One region of the Microbacterium sp. BLY genome, then DNA from elsewhere that is predicted to be linked to it. Evidence: predicted binding sites of a transcription regulator. Region 1 holds the regulator's gene; the other holds the start of a gene.

Region 1 (3,497 bases):
GCGGGGCCCCGTACGGCGTGAGTCCGCGCAGATCGTCGCGGAGCGGGAGATCATTGAGGGAGAAGGTCACCCTTCCCATGTTAAGAGCCGCACGCGGCATCGAGGTCATCGTGACGACGGAAGAACCGCGGGCACCGAGGGCCTCCCGACGTCAGTCGGTGTAGCGAGCCGGGAGCGCGAGCTCCTGGCCGACCTGCAGCTCGCCGCCACGGAGCAGGTTCATCCGGCTGATCTCACCGATGACATCGCGCGGATCGGCCTCGGGGGCGATCGCACTCGCGATGGACCACAGGGTGTCGCCGGGCATGACCGTCACCGTCTCGACGGCAGCGGCCGGCGCATCGGCGCCCGACGCGATGGCGCTGCCACCGCTGATGGCCGCGAACGCGATACCGGCGGCGAGCGGGATCGAGGCGAGAGCGAGCAGGGTGCGGCGGCCTCGCGCCGTGATCCGCAGCCGGGTGGCCGGACGGGCCGATGCCGGAAGGGCGGTCGCGGTGCTGAGGCTGATGCTGCTCATGTCTGCTCCTTAGCTGTCCCGGTGCCGTCGGCCCGGGGAGGTTGGCGTAGCTTTCGCATCCGCGTCTCGGCCGGGAGGCGTGGATGCGAAGCTACGTTCCGAAGATATCTTCGATTTCGAACATCTGTCAAGCTGTCTTCGAAAGCCGGATCGGGGAATCGACCGACACGCTCGAACAGATCTTCCAGATCGGCGCTCTTCTCGGATACGGTTTCGATAAGGACACCCCACCACGGGCCACCGACATTCGAAGCGGCACGTCGGATCACGCACTGAAGGAGCACCATGAGCGACACCTCAGCCCTCGAATCCGAGGCGCCGCGCACCCGCCGTCGCAAGAGCCTCAGCCCGAAGCAGATGGCGATCCTGGAGGTCATCCAGACCTCGATCGCGCAGAACGGCTACCCGCCGAGCATGCGCGAGATCGGCGACGCCGTCGGGCTGAAGTCGCTGTCCAGCGTCACGCACCAGCTCGGGCAGCTCGAGCTCAGCGGCTACCTCCGCCGCGATCCCGGCAAGACCCGGGCGATGGAGGTCCTCATCGACCTCCCCGGCACCGGAGCCGAGAATCCCGCCGACGTCGCGACCCCCGTCGGCGACGCCGCCCTGGTCCCCCTCGTCGGCCGCATCGCCGCCGGTGTGCCGATCACCGCCGATCAGCAGGTCGAGGAGATCTTCCCCCTTCCCCGGCAGCTCGTGGGCAAGGGCGATCTCTTCATGCTCAAGGTCTCCGGCGAATCGATGATCGACGCCGCCATCTGCGACGGGGACTGGGTCGTGGTCCGGTCGCAGAACACCGCGGAGAACGGCGAGATCGTCGCCGCCATGCTCGACGGCGAGGCCACGGTGAAGGTGCTCCGCCGCCGCGACGGACACACCTGGCTGCTCCCCCGGAACTCCGCGTTCGAACCGATCCTGGGCGACGAGGCCGTGGTGCTCGGCAAGGTCGTCGCCGTCCTCCGAGCGGTCTGACACGTACGACGAAGGCCCTCCCGGATCACCGGGAGGGCCTTCGTCGTACAGGGGACGTCAGGCCGTGACGGCGACGTCCGCGCGGACCCGGTGGGTCGCCTCGACGATGTTCCGGAGCGAGGCCGTGGTCTCCGCGTAACCGCGGGTCTTCAGACCGCAGTCGGGGTTCACCCAGAGCTGACGGAGCGGGATCTCGTCGACCGCGCGGCGCAGCAGCGACTCGACCTCCTCGACCGTCGGCACGCGCGGCGAGTGGATGTCGTACACGCCCGGGCCGATGCCGTGATCGAAGCCGACCTCGGCGATGTCCGCGACGACCTCCATGCGGCTGCGCGCGGCCTCGATCGAGGTGACGTCCGCATCCAGCGCCCGGATCGCGTCGATGACGACGCCGAACTCCGAGTAACAGAGGTGCGTGTGCACCTGCGTCGCCGCGGCCGCGCCGCCCGTGGCCAGGCGGAACGAGGCGACCGACCAGTCGAGGTACGCGGGCTGATCGGCCTGCTTGAGCGGCAGCAGCTCGCGCAGCGCCGGCTCGTCGACCTGGATGACCTGGATGCCCGCCGCCTCGAGGTCGGCGATCTCCTCACGCAGCGCGAGCGCCACCTGGTTGGCGGTCTCGCCGAGAGGCTGGTCGTCGCGGACGAACGACCACGCGAGGATCGTGACCGGGCCCGTGAGCATGCCCTTCATGTGCTTCGCGGTGAGCGACTGGGCGTACGCCGACCAGGCCACCGTGATGGGCGCCGGCCGGGAGACGTCTCCCCACAGGATGGAGGGACGGGTGGCCCGGGAGCCGTACGACTGCACCCAGCCGTGCTCGGTGACCGCGAACCCGTCGAGATGCTCCGCGAAGTACTGCACCATGTCGTTCCGCTCCGGCTCGCCGTGCACGAGCACGTCGAGCCCAAGGTCCTCCTGCAGCGACACGACCGCGGCGACCTCGCGGCGCAGGAACTCCTCGTAGTCGTCCTGGGGCACCTCGCCGCGCAGGAACTGGGCCCTGGCCCGCCGGATGTCACCGGTCTGCGGGAACGAGCCGATCGTCGTCAGCGGCAGCGCGGGAAGGCCGAGCGCCTGCTGCGCCTCCTCCCGCTCCGGGTACGGTGCGCGGGCGAAGTCGGCGTCGGTGAGGGAGCGGGACCGGACGGCGCCGTCGCGGACGCCGGGTGCCGACAGGCGGTCCTGCAGCGCGGCGGTCGCGGCATCGAGCTCGGCGGCGATCGCCGCGCGCCCCTCGGCCAGACCGCGGGCGAGGACGACGACCTGCTGCACCTTCTGATCCGCGAACGCGAGCCACGACACGAGGCGCGGGTCCAGGGCGGTCTCGTCCTCGACGTCGTGCGGCACGTGCAGCAGCGAGGTGGACGTCGCGGCCGACACCGGCGCGCCCAGAGCGCGGAGCGCCTCCAGGGAGGCGAACGCCGCAGCGAGGTCGCCCCGCCAGATGTTGTGCCCGTCGACCACACCGCCGACGAGGGTCTTGCCCTCCAGCCCGGGCACGGCGTCCGGGACGACGCCACGCACGAGGTCCACGGCGATCGCCTCGACGGGAGCGGCGGCCACGGTGGCGAAGGTGTCGCCGAGGCTCGCGTACGGCGCCGCGATGAGGAGCGCGGGCCGATCGGCGGCGCCGCCCAGGGCCGCGAGTGCGTGCTCTGCGGCGGACGCCAGCTGCGTGGTCGAGGCCGGCAGCGACTCGCTCACGAGCGCGGGTTCGTCGAGCTGCACCCACTCGGCCCCGGCGGCACGCAGCCGGGCGAGCAGGTCGGCGTACACCGGGAGGAGGTCATCGAGGCGCGACAGCGGATCGAAACCCTCCGGCGCGGCGTCCGAGGCCTTCGCCAGGGCCAGGAGCGTGACCGGTCCGACGATCACCGGGCGGGTGACGAACCCGTCCGCGACCGCCTCCGCGACCTCCCGCACCAGCCGGTCGCCGGAGAGGGAGAACACCGTCTCCGGTCCGATCTCGGGCACGAGGTAGTGGTAGTTCGAGTCGAACCAC
Region 2 (3,497 bases), 110 kb from region 1:
GGATGAGCACGTTCGGCTGGTCGAGCAGGACGAGCAGGAGTTGCAGCCGCCGCTGCTGCCCACCGGACAGATCCTTCACCGGGGTGGAGAGCTGGGCGGACGAGAATCCGAGCCGCTCCAGGAGCTGGCCGGGCGTGAGGTCCTGCGCCTTCGATCCCGCACCGAGCGTGTACGACGTGCGCAGACCGGAGATGACCACGCGCACCGGGTCGTTCCAGTGCGGCAGGAGTTCGTCCAGGCGCTGGGTGAGCGTGCGCACCTGCACGGTCTTCCCTCGCTTGATCCGCCCCTCCGTCGGCTCGACGGTGCCCGAGATGAGGCCGAGGAGAGTCGACTTCCCCGCGCCGTTCACGCCGAGGATGCCGGTGCGCTCCCCCGGCGCGATGCGCCACTCGACGTCCTTCAGCACCGTCTTGCCCGGCTGGGCCCCTGAGCCCGTCGAAGCCTGGGTCCCTGAGCCTGTCGAAGCCTGGGTCCCTGAGCCTGTCGAAGGGTACGTCACCCCGACATCGAGGAGGTCGACGACGTCCTTGCCCAGCCGCGAGACAGCGAGCGACTGCAGGGAGACCTTGTCGCGGATCTCGGGCACGTCGGCGATGAGTTCGTTGGCCGCGTCGATGCGGAACTTCGGCTTGCTCGTGCGGGCGGGAGCACCGCGACGCAGCCAGGCGAGCTCCTTGCGGGCGAGGTTCTGTCGCTTCGCCTCGGTCGCCGCCGCCATCCGGTCGCGCTCCACCCGCTGCAGGATGTAAGCCGCGTAGCCGCCCTCGAAGGGCTCGACGATGCGGTCGTGCACCTCCCACGTCTCGGTGCAGATCTCGTCGAGGAACCACCGGTCGTGGGTCACGACGAGGAGGGCGCCGGCGTTCGCGGGCCAGCGCTTCTTGAGGTGCCCGGCGAGCCAGGTGATCGCCTCGACGTCGAGGTGGTTGGTCGGCTCGTCGAGCGCGATGACGTCCCAGTCGCCGGTCAGCAGCTTCGCGAGCGACACCCGACGCCGCTGACCGCCGGAAAGGGAGCCGACCTCCGCGTCCCACGGCAGATCGGTTAGCAGCCCCTCGATGACGTCGCGGACGCGGGCATCGCCGGCCCACTCGTGCTCGGGGAGATCGCCGACGACCGCGGCACCGACGGTGATGTCGTCGGGGAGCGTGTCGGCCTGGTCGAGCACCCCGATGCGGGTGCCGCCCCGGACCGTCACACGTCCGGAATCGGGCTCCTTCCGGCCGGCGAGCATGGCGAGCAGGCTCGACTTGCCGTCGCCGTTGCGGCCGACGATGCCGATGCGGTCACCCTCCTCGATGCCGAGGGTCACGGCGTCGAAGACGACGCGGGTCGGGTATTCGAGGTGCAGGGCTTCGGCCCCGAGAAGATGTGCCATGTCCTCTCCAGGGTAGTCGCGCCACGTCGCGCGGTCTCCCGGTCAGACGAGCGATGGGGCGAAGATCTCCGGAAGCGCCGCGGTGAAGACCTCGAAGTGGCTGTGCCACACGGTGTGCGCGGCGCCGGGGATGCTGCGCACCGTCACCCCGCCGTGCTCGAACCGTCGCGCGTCCTCGTCGGTGACCCAGGCGCTGGGCTCCGCGCGGACGACGATGGAGCCGGGTGCCGCGGACCACTGCCCGTCCGCCCCGCAGGAGACGGATGCGGCCGTCGCGGGGTCGAACCGCGCGGCGGCGCGCGCCTCGACCGCGGCGTCGTCCACCGAATAGAAGGGACGGAGCCGGCGCAGTTCGGCGGGCGACATCCGCGTGCGGCGGTCGTGTTCGTACCGCGCGACGAGAGCGGCGCGTTCCTGGCCGCCCTGGAGGGCCAGGGGCGCGTCGACGTAGACCGCGAGAGCCGGGTCGAGTCGAGGTGCGGCGGCGGCCAGGACCGTGGCACCGAAGGAGTGGCCGACGGCCACGGCGAGCGGGGCGCGGCCGTCCGCCGCGTGCACGTCCGCGCGGCTCCGGTGCTGCGCGAGGGTCTCGACGACGGCATCCGCCGCCGACTCGATCGTGAGGTCCGGATCACGCGGTGAGAGACCGTGGCCGGGCAGGTCGAGGGCGAGCACGCGGAAGCCCCGCTCCACGAGCAGCGGGACCACGCGGTGCCAACTCTCGGCAGACCCCATCATCCCGTGCAGCAGCACGGCGACACGGTCGCCCTCCCCGGCTTCGATGACGTTCAGGAGCACCGGGCCAGTCAATCACGTTCGTTACCTTTTCGTGATCAGACTTTCGGCCAGACTCCTTCGAATCTTCGTTCGAATGTCGGTGGTGGGTGATGGACTGAGGTCATGCCCGCACTGCTCGATGCCACAGACTCCCAGATCGCGATCCTCGCCGATCTGGTGGCCGGACTGGAGGCGGCGGAGAAGACCCTGAGCAGCATGCAGGCCGCGCGGGACGGGCTGCTCGCGATGGCGGGGCGCCTCGCGGTCGACATCGCGCGGCAGGCCCGGCACCCGGACGGCGGCGACATGGCGATCCGCACGGTCGCGGCCGAGATCGGCGCCGCGCAACGCGTGAGCGACCGCACCATCGAGCGCAAGATGTCCGATGCCTCCTGGCTGGTCGAGCGGTTTCCCGCGGTGTGGCAGGCGCAGGGCGCCGGGCGGATCAGCGGGGCACACGCGCGCGTGATCGTCGAGGCGGGGGCGCACCTCACAGACCCCGACGATCGTGCCCGCTTCGCGGACGAAGCGATCGAAGTGGCCGCGGTCGAGTCGCCGAACCGGGTGCGTCGCCAGGTGCGGCGACTGGCCGACCGGTTCCAGGAGCGCACGCTCGTCGAACGTCACCGCGATGCCAGGGAGCTGCGGCGGATCTGGGTGACCGATCTCGACGACGGGATGGCCGAGCTCGGAGCCCGCGGACCGGCTGCCCTCGTGCACGGCATGTACGACCGGCTCTCGCAGATGGCGCATGCCGTTCGTGAGGAGAACGCGCGGGCACGGCGGCACGCGGCGCGCCAGGCCCTCGCCGAGGGTGGCGCCGCCCTCTCGACCGCCGCGGACGCTGACGCCGGCGCGTCTGGCTCTTGTTCCGCCTCCGCCGCCGGTTCCGGTTCCGGTTCCGGCTCCGGTTCTGCCTCCGATTCCGGTTCCGCCTCCGCCTCCGCTTCCGCTTCCGGTTCCGCCTCCGATGAGAGGACGATCGATCAGCTTCGCGCGGATCTGCTCGCTGACCTCGTCCTCACGGGAGCTCCGGCGGGGCACGATTCGGAAGCGGGGCTTCTCTCGGAGCTTCGGGCTCGGATCGAGGTCACGGTGCCGGTGCTCAGCCTCATGCACGACGACCGGATCGGCGGGTCGGCCGAGACTCCGGTGCTTCCCGCGGAACTCGACGGAGTGGTCCCCATCGACCCGGCCACGGCCCGCCGACTCGCCGGAGCGGCGAGCGGCTGGGACCGCGTGCTCACCCACCCGATCAGCGGTGCACTGCTGGCCGTCGACCGCTACCGGCCGAGCGAAGACCTCCGCCGGCACCTGCGGGCCCGCGATCAGCGATGCC

The links. Region 1 encodes LexA, which represses DNA repair genes until DNA is damaged. Its sites were predicted from a motif close to TCGAACANNTGTTCGA; they were not measured.
Region 2: KAF39_RS15070 (HNH endonuclease signature motif containing protein) is a predicted target of LexA. The motif match lies at 2,237-2,252, and genes of this name have one in related genera.

What each region holds. Positions count from the first base shown of each region.
Region 1 covers NZ_JAGKSR010000002.1:231,490-234,986, reverse strand. The annotation lists gene KAF39_RS15655 (histidinol-phosphate transaminase) at 1-79, opposite strand, end outside; gene KAF39_RS15650 (LysM peptidoglycan-binding domain-containing protein) at 152-520, opposite strand; gene lexA (transcriptional repressor LexA) at 806-1,492, shown strand; gene metE (5-methyltetrahydropteroyltriglutamate--homocysteine S-methyltransferase) at 1,550-3,497, opposite strand, start outside.
Region 2 covers NZ_JAGKSR010000002.1:120,756-124,252, reverse strand. The annotation lists gene KAF39_RS15080 (ABC-F family ATP-binding cassette domain-containing protein) at 1-1,381, opposite strand, end outside; gene KAF39_RS15075 (alpha/beta fold hydrolase) at 1,424-2,179, opposite strand; gene KAF39_RS15070 (HNH endonuclease signature motif containing protein) at 2,282-3,497, shown strand, end outside.